DNA from 3 places in the Dehalobacter sp. CP genome. Region 2 is predicted to be linked to each of the others. Evidence: a T-box and tRNA genes for the amino acid it is inferred to sense, from the RefSeq annotation. Region 2 holds a T-box; the other regions hold tRNA genes.
What was found. A T-box is a leader RNA that pairs with one kind of tRNA and senses whether it is charged. The one in region 2 lies ahead of leuS (leucine--tRNA ligase), so its partner is inferred to be a tRNA-Leu.
Positions count from the first base shown of each region.

Region 1: it has a tRNA-Leu gene. The T-box ahead of leuS (leucine--tRNA ligase) is inferred to sense a tRNA for this amino acid. The anticodon was not compared.
Region 3: it has a tRNA-Leu gene. The T-box ahead of leuS (leucine--tRNA ligase) is inferred to sense a tRNA for this amino acid. The anticodon was not compared.

Region 1 covers NZ_CP157399.1:1,737,290-1,742,072, reverse strand. The annotation lists gene AAH944_RS08610 (DNA polymerase III subunit alpha) at 1-2,379, shown strand, start outside; gene coaD (pantetheine-phosphate adenylyltransferase) at 2,478-2,963, shown strand; gene AAH944_RS08600 (DUF2007 domain-containing protein) at 2,985-3,182, shown strand; tRNA gene AAH944_RS08595 (tRNA-Leu) at 3,292-3,378, shown strand; gene AAH944_RS08590 (small, acid-soluble spore protein, alpha/beta type) at 3,492-3,641, opposite strand; gene AAH944_RS08585 (hypothetical protein) at 3,947-4,249, shown strand; gene AAH944_RS08580 (hypothetical protein) at 4,616-4,783, shown strand, end outside.
Region 2 covers NZ_CP157399.1:2,481,706-2,486,488, reverse strand. The annotation lists gene obgE (GTPase ObgE) at 1-562, shown strand, start outside; gene yhbY (ribosome assembly RNA-binding protein YhbY) at 564-854, shown strand; gene nadD (nicotinate-nucleotide adenylyltransferase) at 994-1,635, shown strand; gene AAH944_RS12360 (RNA recognition motif domain-containing protein) at 1,717-1,971, shown strand; gene yqeK (bis(5'-nucleosyl)-tetraphosphatase (symmetrical) YqeK) at 2,271-2,855, shown strand; gene rsfS (ribosome silencing factor) at 2,859-3,206, shown strand; T-box leader at 3,274-3,468, shown strand; gene leuS (leucine--tRNA ligase) at 3,544-4,783, shown strand, end outside.
Region 3 covers NZ_CP157399.1:1,767,719-1,772,501, forward strand. The annotation lists gene AAH944_RS08740 (hypothetical protein) at 1-261, opposite strand, end outside; gene rmuC (DNA recombination protein RmuC) at 436-1,782, opposite strand; gene lepB (signal peptidase I) at 1,882-2,415, opposite strand; tRNA gene AAH944_RS08755 (tRNA-Leu) at 2,714-2,800, shown strand; gene AAH944_RS08760 (hypothetical protein) at 2,877-3,713, opposite strand; gene AAH944_RS08765 (hypothetical protein) at 3,710-4,120, opposite strand; gene AAH944_RS08770 (D-2-hydroxyacid dehydrogenase) at 4,360-4,783, opposite strand, start outside.

The DNA.
Region 1 (4,783 bases), 740 kb from region 2:
CGGGAGCATGATGTTGCGGTCGGTCCGGGGCGTGGTTCGGCAGCTGCGAGCATGGTTGCGTACTTGCTCGGCATCACCTCCGTGGAGCCGTTGCGCCATGATCTTCTTTTTGAACGTTTTTTAAATCCGGAAAGGATTTCGATGCCGGATATTGACATCGACTTTGACCCGGAAGGCCGGGAAAAAGTCATCAAATATGTGACGGAAAAGTATGGGGAAGAGAAAGTCTGCCAGATTATTACGTTTGGTACCATGGGCGCCAAGGGCGTGCTGAGGGATGTCGGAAGAGTCCTGAATATACCGCTCAGCAAAGTCGATAAAGTTGCCAAAGCTGTTCCATTCGAACTGGGCATGACGCTGGAAAGGGCGCTGACCGTTTCTCCGGAGCTGCAGAAAATGGTTAGGGAAGAAGAGGAAATCAAAAGGCTCTATGAGATTTCAAAATCGCTGGAGGGGATGCCGAGGCATGCTTCCACGCATGCTGCCGGCGTCGTGATTGCCAGGGATGAATTGACCAGTTACCTTCCGCTTCAGAAAACTTCCGACGGGCTGCTGATGACCCAGTTCCCGATGAAATTGGTCGAGGAGATCGGACTGCTGAAAATGGATTTCCTGGGCTTGCGGAACCTGACGATTCTGACCAAAGCCCAGGCGAATATTGGGAAAACCCGCGGTATCCGGCTTGATCTGAATCATTTGCCGCTGGATGACCAAGCGACCTATCAACTGCTTTCCGAAGGGAACAGCACAGGCGTATTTCAGCTGGAAAGCGGCGGCATGCGGGCTATCTTAAAAGATTTGAAGCCCAGTTGTTTTGAAGATATTATTGCTGTGCTCGCTCTGTACCGTCCTGGTCCGATGGAACAGATTCCGGAGTTCGTGCGCCGAAAGCATGGCGGGCAGATCAAGGTCCTGCATCAGAAAATGGAAGAAATTTTAAGACCGACGTACGGGATTATCGTCTATCAGGAACAGGTCATGCAGATTGCCCAGAATCTTGGCGGATACTCTCTTGGACGAGCAGATCTTCTGCGCAGGGCCATGGGGAAAAAAGACAAGAAAATCATGGCCGAAGAAAGGCAGAACTTTATCTATGGCCTGCAGGACAGCGGCGGCGAATGGATTGTGCCGGGAGCGCTCCGTCTGGGTATAGGTGAAAAGGAAGCCGAAGAGATTTTTGATTTGATGGCCAAATTTGCCGAGTACGGATTCAATAAGGGCCACGCTACGGCTTATGCGATGATCTCTTACCAGACAGCCTATCTAAAAGCGAATTATCCGCTGGAATACACCGCGGCGCTGTTGAGTTCCGTGATCGGCGCATCAGATAAAGTCACTTTTTATATTCAGGAGGCCAGGAGCAGCGGCATTGAGATTCTGCCGCCCGATGTCCAGTACAGTTACCGGGATTTTACCATTGAACACGGAGCGATACGTTTTGGACTCGAGGCGATCCGCAATGTCGGGACACAGGTGGTTGACAGGATCATCGCCGAAAGAGAGAACGGCCCGTTTACCTCATTTTATGATTTTATTGTACGCATGGATGCTAAAGTTCTGAACAAACGAACCCTGGAAAGTCTGATTAAGGCCGGCGCATTTCAGTCACTGTGCAGCCGCGCTCAGGCTATGAAAGTCCTGGATCAGGCCCTGGAGCTGGCCCAGAACCGGCAAAAGGACAGCGAATCCGGCCAGATGTCTTTGTTTGATCTCGATCAGGACCTCGATGGAGGGCTGGTTATGCCTGAAATACCGGAATTCAGCGAGAACGAGATCCTGAAGATGGAGAGGGAGTATATCGGTATATATCTCACAGCCCATCCGCTTTATTCCGTGAATGACCTGCTCAGGAAAATCACGAGTTCAGAAATTGCGGCTTGTCTCGAAAGTACGGAAGAAAAAAAGGTCATTCTAGGTGGGATAATAAATTCTTATCGGCAAACAATAACGAAAAAAGGGGAAATGATGGCTACCTTCTTACTGGAGGATCTGACCGGAACGATTGAGGTTCTGGTATTTCCCAGATTGTTTCCGGAAGTTGTCAGGATGGACAACGACCATATTGTGGTTGTTCACGGTCGTTATTATGTGAATGAAGATGAAAAGAAAATATTTGCTGAAAAAGTTCTGCCGATCGAGGAATGTAGCGTCAAACCGGATAAATTGTTTCTGAAGATTCCAAGCAATCAGGATACGGAGCTGACCGATAAGATCCTGGCGGTTCTTGGGGCATTTCGCGGAACGCATCCTGTCTATTTCTTTTGCCAGGATAATAAGAAGACCTTTGAGATAAGTCCAAATTATTTTGTCAGGCCATCTGAAGAGCTTGACAGGGCGCTTATTGCGCTTTTGGGAAATGATCAGGTAAGATGGCAATAAAAATTTGTTGGAAGAGGCAGGATATTGCCGCTTTGGGGCGAATCCCATAAATAGATTTTATGACACTAAGATATTTTCTAGACTGAAGGAGATTTTTTGTGCGAACTGCAATATACCCGGGGACATTCGATCCAGTAACCAATGGACACCTTGACATCCTGCATAGAGCCATTTATCTTTTTGACCGTGTCATTGTGGCAGTAGCTTCCGAAAGTAACAAACAGACGCTTTTTTCCTTGGAAGAAAGACAGAAACTGTTGAGATGCGAAACCAGCGATATGGAAAATGTTGAAGTCAAGTCTTTTGGCGGTCTGACTGTGGATTTTGCGCGTGAATGCGGAGCTATTGCGCTGATCAGAGGTTTGCGGGCCATGACTGATTTCGAATACGAATTTCAGCTGGCTTTGATGAATAAAAAGCTGGCTCCCGACATCGAGACCGTCTTTTTAATGACAAAAAGCGAGTATTCGTTCATCAGTTCCAGCTCGATCAAATCGGCGGCAAGTCTGCAAGGAGATGTTTCAGGATTAGTTCCGCCGAATGTGGAGAAAGCAATGATTCAAAAGTATAATAAGATGGTCTAAACGCTTATTGGAGGATAGAATATGTGGACAGTCATTTATATAGCACCAAATAAAGCAGTTGCTGAAAAATATCAAAAAGCATTTGCAGACGAAGGTATTTTAGTCCAGCTAAAAGCAGTTGGTTCACAGGAATCCACCGACGTAAGCGTCGAAATACTCGTGCCGGAATCGGAGGCTGAGGAAGCCAACGAGATTCTGACCGGTATTATGCGTTCATAATCCAAGTTGTCTTTATCGGAGTGAAAAATAATATGAAAATAGCCGTAAAAAAGTGGCAATGTACTTGCGTTTTTGACGCTGATACTATAAAATAGCAAAAGTAAGGCGTGCCGAAGTGGCGGAATTGGCAGACGCGTCGGTCTCAAAAACCGATATCTGTGAGGATGTGCCGGTTCGACCCCGGCCTTCGGCACCAAGTAATTTAAAGGCTTAAAATATAGAAGAACTATGAATGGTGAAAGATATACGAACATCGAAGCCCCGAGGGAGTAAGATCCTTCGGGGCTTTCGCTGTCATGGCTGGATGATTTAGATTTTACCGTTAATGTATTCAAAGGTTTTCTTAACCATGCTACCTCCAACAGAGCCGTTTTGTCTTGCGGAGGTGTCTGGACCTAAGTTAACATTAAGCTCGCTGGCAACGCTTTGTTTGTTAACCGGCAGTTTATACTTAGCCATTAGATATCCCTCCTTTTTGTTTATTTATCTGTAGTATCTGCATATAGGAATAAAATACACAGGTAGTTTATTTTAATTCAGTAAGTTTTTAACATTTAGACCAGGGATTGTTCTCGGTTTGTTGTTTTGTTTGGCTGCATCCCATGAGCGGGATTGCCAGAAAGAAGCTTATTATTTTTTGCAAGCCTTATATACAATAAATGTATATACCTGTATAAAATCAGGATTTTAGCCAAATTTTGAGTTTTGGGGCAGGAAATGAAATCTTCATAGCGAAGTAATAAAACCGGAAAGGGGGGATTGAAATGGAAAACCAATTTGCTGAACTGTATCATGACTTTGAGATGTATCAACACTGCCAGCTTATCTTTTCAGAACAGGCTCCGGATGGCATAAAAATCCAGCAAATCTCTTATGATACATTTAAACCGATTAAAGATGATAACGGGATATTATACTTCCCAATGAACGAACTCGGTTTCGGGTATTTTATAACCAATAATTTTAATATTGTGAAAATGCCTTCCAAGCAGAAAAAAGTAATGTATAGGATTGAAAAAGATGGAGAAGAATACTTTTCCATTTATTTATTTGGTCCAAAGAAGTAATTGCGTGCCTTTCCGTAACCCTCACAATTACTAATTACTTTAAGTTTTTTGAGTTCTATTGCCATAAAGAATTTAGAAAACTGCAAGTAAGTTGGCAGGTTTTACATTGTTCCAGTGTAAAACGGTTACATACTAAAAGGTAGAACAAATTTGCAATCGACAATTCACGAATACGGGTGTTTATGATTCGGATCTGAGTCTAAACACCCGTATTTGCTGTTCATCGGACAATGGTGTATTGAGAGACGATGGATGTAATCAAATGGTTCTTATGGTATTCTTAACATAGATGCCGGTATAAGGTTAGAGATCGGTGCAATACGCTTCAGGTTTGCTCTGGCAGTAAGCGCTGAGAGGAGTGTTTTTTTGTTCGGGCTAAAATTTTTATCAAAAAAAGTTTTAGGAGTCAGCATTGCCTGTCTTGTTGTGTTTGTGATGATCATTTCAACTGTTACGGCTCTATGGTCAGAAGATGAGCCTGCCTTCCAGACTGTCTCAGTGACAGAAATGGCAGATAAGGTGAAGAATATCAAA
Region 2 (4,783 bases):
TCTTCATATCCTGGACATTTCGGGTTCCGAGGGCAGAGACCCGCTGGAAGACTTTAAAATCATCAACCAGGAACTCAAACTGCACAGTCCAGCCCTTGCTGAAAGGCCGATGCTTGTTGTTCCGAACAAAATGGATGTTAACGGTTCCGAGGAAAATCTCCGGCGCCTCCGTGAGGAATTTGGGGATGCCTATGAAATCTACCCAATTTCAGCGGTAACCGGAGAGGGAATCGATAAATTACTGCACAAGGTGATACAAATCCTTCCTGAAGTACCGCTGATTGGACTTTCAGCTGATCCTGATGAACATCGCATGGTGCAGGTCCAAAGCGAGGACAGATTTGTCATTACGCGTGAAAACGGCATGTATATCATTACAGGCAAAGAGATTGAAAGACATGCGGCGATGGCCTACCTTGATACGGATGACGGTGTCATGCGCTTCCAGAATATCCTTAAAGTGATGGGAGTCGACGATGCACTGAAGGAACAGGGGATCAAAGAAGGTAATAAAGTATCGATCGGAAAGTTGGAGTTGGAATGGTCGGAGGGAGGACAATAGCATGCTGACAGGCAAACAGAAAAGGTTTTTAAGGGCTATGGGGAATGAAATGGAACCCATTTTAATCGTTGGCAAAGATGAAATTACAGATAATATGATTAAACAGGCCGCCGATGTGTTGGAGGCAAGAGAGCTGATTAAGGGACGGGTGCTCCAGAATTGTGCCGATGCCCCGAAAAATATCGCCTCCGAGCTGGCCGAAGCTACCCGTTCAGAATTGGTTCAGGTGATCGGGCGGAATTTTCTGCTCTATCGGAAGGCCAGCGAAAAACCAAAAATAGAGCTGCCCTGACATATTTTTTTTTGCTGCCTTTACGGGGCCGAATGCGTCATGCATGACAAAGAACGATTCACTATAGAGGGCGCAGCCTGACGTAAACGGCTATAGGTTACGGAGACTTGCCTAATAATAAAAATTTAGGAGATAAATAATGGAACGGAGTGTTCGCGAGTCAATCGCCGGCAGACGCCGGATTGGCATCATGGGAGGAACGTTTAATCCAATTCATTACGGCCATCTGGTGGCTGCGGAGACAGCCAGGGTCGAATTTGCGCTTGACAAGGTCTTATTCATCCCCACAGGCATTCCTCCGCATAAAGTTGATTACCAGATTGCAAATTCGGATCTGCGTTTTGCGATGGTCGAAATATCTATCCGCGACAATGAGAATTTTATCGCATCCAGAATTGAGATCGACAGGGAAGGCCCTTCATACACCTATGACACTTTAAAAGCCCTGCATCTGTTGTTCCCCGAACAGGAACTTTTTTTTATCACCGGTTCGGATGCGCTCCGGGATATTTTGAATTGGCGGGAAGCAGAAGGGATTATTGGAATATCCCAAATTATCGGGGCTTCGAGACCGGGGTATGAAATTGGTGTTTTTTTGGGAGAATTATTTGACAGATATCCTTATGCCCAAAACAGAATATTCGAGATGGAAATTCCCGCTCTGGCTATATCTTCGACAGATATCAGAAAAAGGATCTGGAATAACAAGTCTATCCGTTATTTGCTTCCAGAAGAAGTGCGGCGTTTCATCATAGAAAATAATATTTACATCAGTAAATAAACATTTGACTTCCGATAGGATTGTATACTATAGTAATAGTTGTTTCATACTATAAACAAAATTATTTTAGAGGTGAATTCCATGACAAAAACCCTGTACGTGGGCAATCTCCCCTGGAGTACGACTTCGGAGGAACTGACTGAGTACTTTGCTCGGTTTGGCAATGTAATCGGCAGCAGAATCATTACCGACAGAGAAACCGGTCGCTCAAGAGGCTTTGGCTTTGTAGAAGTTGCTTCAGAGGACGCCGAGCGCTTAGCAGAAGAACTTAACGGCAGTGAGTTCAATGGCCGTTCATTGACAGTAAACGAAGCGAGACCTCGCCAAACTGTCTAATGTTTTTGGTTAGGGGTTTCTGTTAAGATAAATTCTGATCTTTAATGAGTCATAGGGCTCTATATAAATAGCACGAAGAATCCTGGTTTATCTTACATTTTCGGACCCTGGACCCGAGAGAATACGGTACAGCAAACTGTACCGTATTCTTGTAGTTTGCCCACGGGTGGCCTAATGCCGCGACGTCCGTGGAGAGGAAGGCGTTAAATAGCCTTTACGGTGCAGCGTTACCAAGGATGATATAAAGCTGCCGGTATCATGGACGGCAAGGAGCGCTAAACTAAGAGAGGTTGAACGTTGTGAACGACCGGCTGGAATATTTCAGGACTTTAGCCTCACGAAAACTTTCGCTGGAAAGATTTCAGCACACGCTTGGGGTAGAAGCTCTAGCCGTGGAACTTGCCCCGAAGTTCGGTGTAAAAGAGGGAGATGCGGGCTTAGCTGCGCTTACCCATGACCTGGCTAAGGAGTATATTTATCCGGAACAGCTGAAAAAAGCCCGGGAATGGGGCCTTATTCTTTATCCGGAAGATCTGGAAATTCCCCAGGTTATTCACGGAAGAGTCGCAGCTTATATGCTGCAGAACCTTTACGCGATAAAAAACGAGGATGTCCTGAATGCGGTTGCGAATCATACCTCGGGGAGACCGGGTATGTCCCTTCTGGAAATGTTGATTTACAGTGCCGATCTCACGGAACCCGGGAGGAATTTCCCCGGTGTAGACAAGCTTCGTCAGAAGTTGTATCATGACCTTAAGACAGGTACACTGGCTTGTGTGGAGCATACCTTGTACTATCTGAAGGAGAACAATAAACCGATTCATCCGCTGACGATTCTGACGTATGAAGATTTGAAAAATGGAAAAGCGTCTAAAGGAGGTTAGAATTTGGAAATAAGTCATGACCAGCTGCAGAAAGTAGTTGACTTTATTGATGATAAAAGAGGCGGAAATATTTTGACCCTTGACTTAAAGGGAATATCCGTCATTGCAGATTATTTTATGATTGCCACGGCAAACAGCACAACTCAGACCAAAGCAATTACCGAGTACCTTGCAGAAAAATTACCCGAGATCGGGATTTCGGTTTTAAGGATAGAAGGGCTTCCTGAAGCTCAGTGGGTGCTGATCGACTGTGGGGATCTGGTTATACATATTATGACACCAGATACCAGAGAGTTTTATAGTCTGGAAAGACTGTGGGCCGATGCCCGGGAAGTCGTATTATATAACTGATTTTTGATTCTATATAGAATTAAAATCTAAACGATTAAATCATTAATTTGAATATCCAATCTAATATTTTTACGCTTTGAAGGAAAGCAGTACCTGAAAGGGATGAATCAGAGAGACGGCGGTTGGTGTGAGCCGTTTTCACCAGGCGGGGAACTCGTTCTTGAGCAGTGTCCGGGCAGCAACGGATGCCGGTGAGAACCGTTATAATCTTTAAGCGCACAGAATTAGGGTGGTACCGCGGGAGCAAACTCTCGTCCCTTGGGGATGGGGGTTTTTATCTATTTTTGCAGAACAATTAAAGACTGTTCTGTTGGAAAGAACTTTGGAGGTCGGATCTATGCAGGAAAGATATTTGTTCAACGAGATTGAGTCAAAATGGCAGAAAGCCTGGCTGGAGAACAAAGCAGGAAAAACTGAGGAGAATAGCGGTAAAGAAAAGTTTTATGCACTTGCCATGTTTCCATACCCATCTGGAAATTTACATATGGGACATGTCCGCAATTATTCGATCGTTGATGTGATTGCCCGCTTCAAAAGGATGCAGGGCTATGATGTGCTGCACCCGATTGGCTGGGATGCCTTCGGCCTTCCCGCTGAAAATGCCGCGATCAAGCATCAGACACCGCCGGCAGAGTGGACCTGGAAAAATATTGCGAACATGAAGCGACAGCTTCAGGAGATGGGTATTTCCTACGATTGGGACAGAGAAGTTGCAACCTGCCACCCCGAGTATTACCGCTGGACACAATGGATTTTTAATCAGTTCTATCAACATGGTTTGGTCTATAAGAAGAAGGCCGCTGTAAACTGGTGCCCGTCCTGCGCGACAGTGTTGGCGAACGAACAGGTCGTGGACGGCGCCTGCGAGCGCTGCGATACACCTGTTACCAAAAAAGATCTGGAACAATGGTTTTTCAAAATTACGGATTATTCGGAGCAGCTCTTAAATGACTTGGATAAGCTTACAGGCTGGCCGGAAAAAGTAAAAACCATGCAGCGCAACTGGATTGGCCGTTCTGAAGGGGCCGAAGCTAGATTTAAAATTGAAGGCACCACGGATATGATCACTGTATTCACGACCAGAGTCGATACGATTTTTGGCGTGAGCTATGTGGTTCTTGCCCCGGAACATCCGCTGGTTACACAGCTCGTCAAAGGAACACAGTATGAACAAGGCGTGCTCGCTTTTATCGAGAAGATGAAAGGCTTGAACGAAATTGCGAGAACCTCATCGGAAGCAGAAAAAGAAGGTATGTTTATCGGAAACTACTGCATCAACCCATTAAGCGGAGAGAGGATCCCGATCTGGATTGCCAATTACGTTCTTCTCGAATATGGAACCGGAGCTGTTATGGGGGTTCCGGGACATGATGAAAGAGATTTTGCCTTTGCCGGGAAGTACGGTCTGCCGATCGCGAGAGTCATTCTTGATCCTAAAGTTTCCACTGCAGATAAAGATATGCCGATGAAAGAAGCGTATATTGAAGACGGGACCATGGTCAACTCCCTTGATTTTGACGGACTGGATAACCGGATGGCCTGGGACAGGATGGCTGCCAAACTGGAAAAGCTGCAGC
Region 3 (4,783 bases), 710 kb from region 2:
AATTTCTTTCTCCCTAGGGCTGAGTTCAAAGAATTCATCTTCCGACTCAGCAGTTGTTTCTGAGCTGCTCACTGCGGGATTCTCCTGTAATTTAGCTAAAGCGTCACTTGAAAGTGTCAGCGAATCCGCAGTTGGCTCTGTTTCATCGTTTGCATCCGTGCCCTGTCCGTCAACCCAGGCTTTCAGCCTTTCATTGACGGTCTTTTGCTGTTCCAGCTTGTAGTCCGAATAAAGATCAACAGCTGAACTTAAAACCTTCATCTTCATCCCTCCATGGATATTAGACTTCCTTATTATTATCGTAAAGATTTTTAGTTTTCTTAAGACCCATGGAGGTTTCTTTGAAATTTCTTGGAATCAAAAAAAGATGCAATCATACATCTTTTTAATAATCACGTAGCCTTCGACTGAGAAGTCCAACTGTTTTCCCAAATATTAATTGTCTCCTGCCGCAATCTCCCGAAGCCCGGTCTCGAGGATCTCCATCTCACCGATCTCATTATCTCCGGCAACCCCGAGCTCTTTGAATTTCCTGGCGGTCACGAGTACCCGGTTCTCATAGGAGCCGACGGCCCGATTGTAAGCCTGAGTGGCCTGAGCAAGTCCTTTGCGGATGTCCAACAAATGCTCGGTCAAAACGCTGATCCTGTCATAGAGCTGTTTGCCGAGCTCGCTGATATCGCGGGCATTTTCGTTGATCTGTTCCTGGCTCCACCCGTAAGCCACGGCTTTAAGCAGCGCGATCAGCGTTGTCGGGGTCGCCAGGATGACCCTTTGCCCGGCGCCGTATTCGATGAGTTCCGGATCTGACTGCAGCGCAGCACTGAAAAAGGTTTCACCCGGCAGAAACATGACAACAAATTCGGGCGTAAAATCGAACTGGTTCCAGTAAGACTTCGCGGCAAGTTTGGTAATATGGTTTTTGACCTGCCGGGCATGACCCGATAACTTTGTTCTCTTATGGTCTTCATCGAGGGCTTCCACAGCTTCGAGATAATCCGCGAGCGGGGCCTTGGAATCGACGACGATCGTTTTATTCCCCGGAAGCCGGATAATCATATCCGGGCGCTGCCTGCCGGACTCGCCGCTGACTTCCTCCTGCTGGTAAAAATCACAGTGCTCCACCATGCCGGCCAATTCTACAACCCGCTGCAGCTGGATTTCTCCCCAGCGGCCTCTGACAGTCGGCGATTTCAAAGCAGAAGTCAGCTTCAAGGTCTCCCGCTGCAGCTTTTCCTGCCCGAACGCCATATTTTCGACTTGCTTAAGCAACCCTTCATAAGCCCCTGCTCTTTTTTGTTCCAGTTCGTTAATCTTTAGATCAACTTTGTCGAGCGATTCCCGCAAAGGCTTTACGAGTTCATCGATAGAAACCTGCCTTTTTTCCAGATCAGCCGAAGCCTGAATCTGAGTCTTCTCGAGTACGACCTTCGCCAATTCGAGAAAGGACTGATTGTTGTTCTTAAGTGCCTCAGCGGATAAGGCCTTGAAGCCGCTACTGAGCTCCTCCCTCGCATGACTGAGAAGCATTAATTTCTCTTCATACGCTGTCTGCTCCATCTCGAGCCGGGTACGCAGTTCAGAAATGACAGCGGAATTTTGCATTCTTCTTTCAAATTCCCGATTCAGTTCCGCATGCAGCCTTTCATTCTCCTGCTCAAGCGTCCGGGCCTTTTCCAGTAGTCCTCTGGCTTGGCCTCCACGGATACTGAACCCTGTCCCAAATCCGAGAATGATCCCAACCATGACTGCGCTGATGAGATAAAGGAAGACTGGATCCATCCGGCATCCCTCGCATATCTATATTATTATCGGAGTTATCGTCTTTGCGGTTTGATAATCGTAATCTTTTTATGCCAAGTGCTGTATCATGTACGCATCCTACTTCAAATAGTCTTCAGGCAGTTTGGTCAGGGGTCCAAAACTATCCAAAGGCCAGTACCTGATCCAGACCCTTCCCAATATCTTATCCTCGGGCAAGGCCCCCCAACGATGACTGTCGTAACTGGCAGGACGGTTATCGCCCATCATGAAGTAGGAATCCTCTGGCACAGTTTCAGGCCCAAATTCATAATCAGCCGGATATTCGACATAAGGTTCATCTAGAACCTGGTCATTAATATAGACTTTTCCATTTTTGACTTCAAGCTTTTCTCCGGGCAAGCCGATGACTCTTTTGACGAGGTCCTCATCCTTCATCATAGATTCGGGAGCTTCAAAAACAATAACATCTCCGCGCTTGATATCGCCGCATTTATAAAAGAACCGATCCACGATTAAACGATCCTGAAGCTGAATCGTAGGCAGCATCGAGCCGGTCGGGACGATTCGCGTATCAATCAAATAATTTCGGATCACCATAGAGAGAACAAAAGCAATTGCAACGATGACGACCCATTCAAACAACGATTTCATAAAACCCTTCAACACAAATCACCTTCCACATTTCTTCAATATCTCAAATTTCAAAGGTTAGCCCAAACCTAGGTTACTTTCTCTATTAATCTATATATTCCTGCCTAAACTATCTGAAAAAACAAAATGCTCCCAATGGAAAAGGATAACAAAAACCACAACGAAAAGCAAGGCTGGAACAAAGGCCTTGTCCCGCCCTGCTTATATACATGTTTTCAAGGATTAAAAATTCTATTTTTTTATTACGCTTTTGTGTTGACAAAGCACAGAGCCATCAAATATAATGTAATCTGTCGATGCGGCCGTGGCGGAACTGGCAGACGCGCTAGTTTCAGGTACTAGTGGGCTAACGCTCGTGGAGGTTCAAGTCCTCTCGGCCGCACCAAAATTCGAAAGTTAAAAACCCTTGATAATCAAGGGTTTTTTGTTTTGCCAAAAATAAATATCCATTTATAAAAAGATTATAACTCTTTATTTCCCTTTTTCCCTTTTTCGTTATTCGAGCCAATTCCTTTCAATATTTTCACAAACCATGGAATGGGTACCTTATTAATTTTTGCTGCATATCCAATGACTCTTGTAACATAGATCAGCCCTACCCAAAAGACAATCAGATAATGAACATTGGATACGACTTTGGCTGGAAAATATTCAATACTACTTAGCCCGAAAGTCAAGTCGACAAAGTAATTATGGGCAATAACGCCAACCATAATTGCTGCTAAGTTTACGCAAAAAGCACATAGCTTGGCTTGTAAGCTATGATCTTTCTCCTTCCCTTCTTTAACCGCTCCAGGTAATAAGCTTATTAATGCGTCAAAAACGGCAAGTCCGATAAACCCACCAATAATACTGAAAATAGGAATACCAGTCCAAGCCGCAAAAGCAGAACCTAGAGCCGCTAGAGAGGCAATTAAGCCGACATGCTGCGTATAAGAATTTTTAATCTCTTCAGCGAAAGATTCAATTGGAGAACAAGCAAGCCATCCCATAATAGCACCACCAATCCTTGATAGAACACTATTATGTTTATTCAATGACTTTGGTTCTTTATACCCTGATCTTATTTCAAAACTTTTTTCATCCGTAAAAACCACTGTATATTCGGCAAATAAAACCTTATGTTTTTCATAAACATCAACATTCAGCCCATGAATTCCCGCGCTAGATGTTAATTCTATATTATTTGGTGAAGTGAAGCTTTTTATAGCAGATATAAAATCCGAATGATTACTCTCAGGGAAAGCTTTAGCTTTTGATATTTTATTAAAGTCTACATCCATCGTGAGCGTATTCATTCTTTTTCTCCCTCTCCCATCGTTATTAATATTCGATATTCGTTGAGTTTCTTCCTCCCTTTACTGACAACAAACTTGTATGATCCGAGCGATTTTATGAGCATATCGTTAAATACAATCTTTACCGAGATATCCTTTGTTCCTGTTGGTATCTCAATTTTTAACGGTAGTTTGGTGACATACTCATCTTTATCATCTTTTACTGTCATTTCAAGTATGATGTCACCCTCATTTTCTTCAGCCTCTTCCGACTCAAAAACCTGAACCCCAACGACAATATTAAGGGATATTTTTTCAAACAAAGCTTTAATTGTTTTTGTGAAAAGAATGCTCTTATAAGTTAAGGATTCATTTTCATTAATGACATCTTCACACGCCATAATATATGGGACGTTAACTCTAGCCATACGATGTATCCACCTTAAACCATAGAATATTTTACATATCTTACATAATAAAGGAATTAATTAAGTTTGTCATTAATTTTCCAGAAAAATGCAAAATCTTTTTTGCTTCTTATATAAAAGAACAACCCGACCAGAGCCGGGTTAAAATGGGATAGAAAAATAAAACGAAAAAGTTTACATCGTTACTATACAATTCAATTGTGACAATTGTGTGACTTTATGATTAAACGATTACCGGTTCAACTGACCACATTTTCGGGAAACCCTGCCAGAAACTGTTCCAGATTGCGCACAGCCAGATCCATCAGCCGGGTTCTTGCCTCCAGCGAGGCCCAGGAAATATGCGGTGTAATGATGCAGTTCTTAGCCTGAAGTAACGGGTTGTCCATTTGAATCGGTTCTGTCGACACAACATCCAGCGCGGCTCCGGCAACCTTTCCGCTGTTCAGGGCCTCGGCTAAATCCGCCTCAACAATTAAAGGTCCTCTTGCATTGTTTACGATCATCACACCGGGCTTCATTTTAGCAATACTCTGCTTGTTGATGATTCCTTTGGTATTTTCAAACAATGGGCAGTGCAGCATGATTGCGTCGGATTCGGCAAGCAGTGTATCCATATCGGCATATTTCATATCAGGGCTTTCCAAGGACGGATCGGGATTA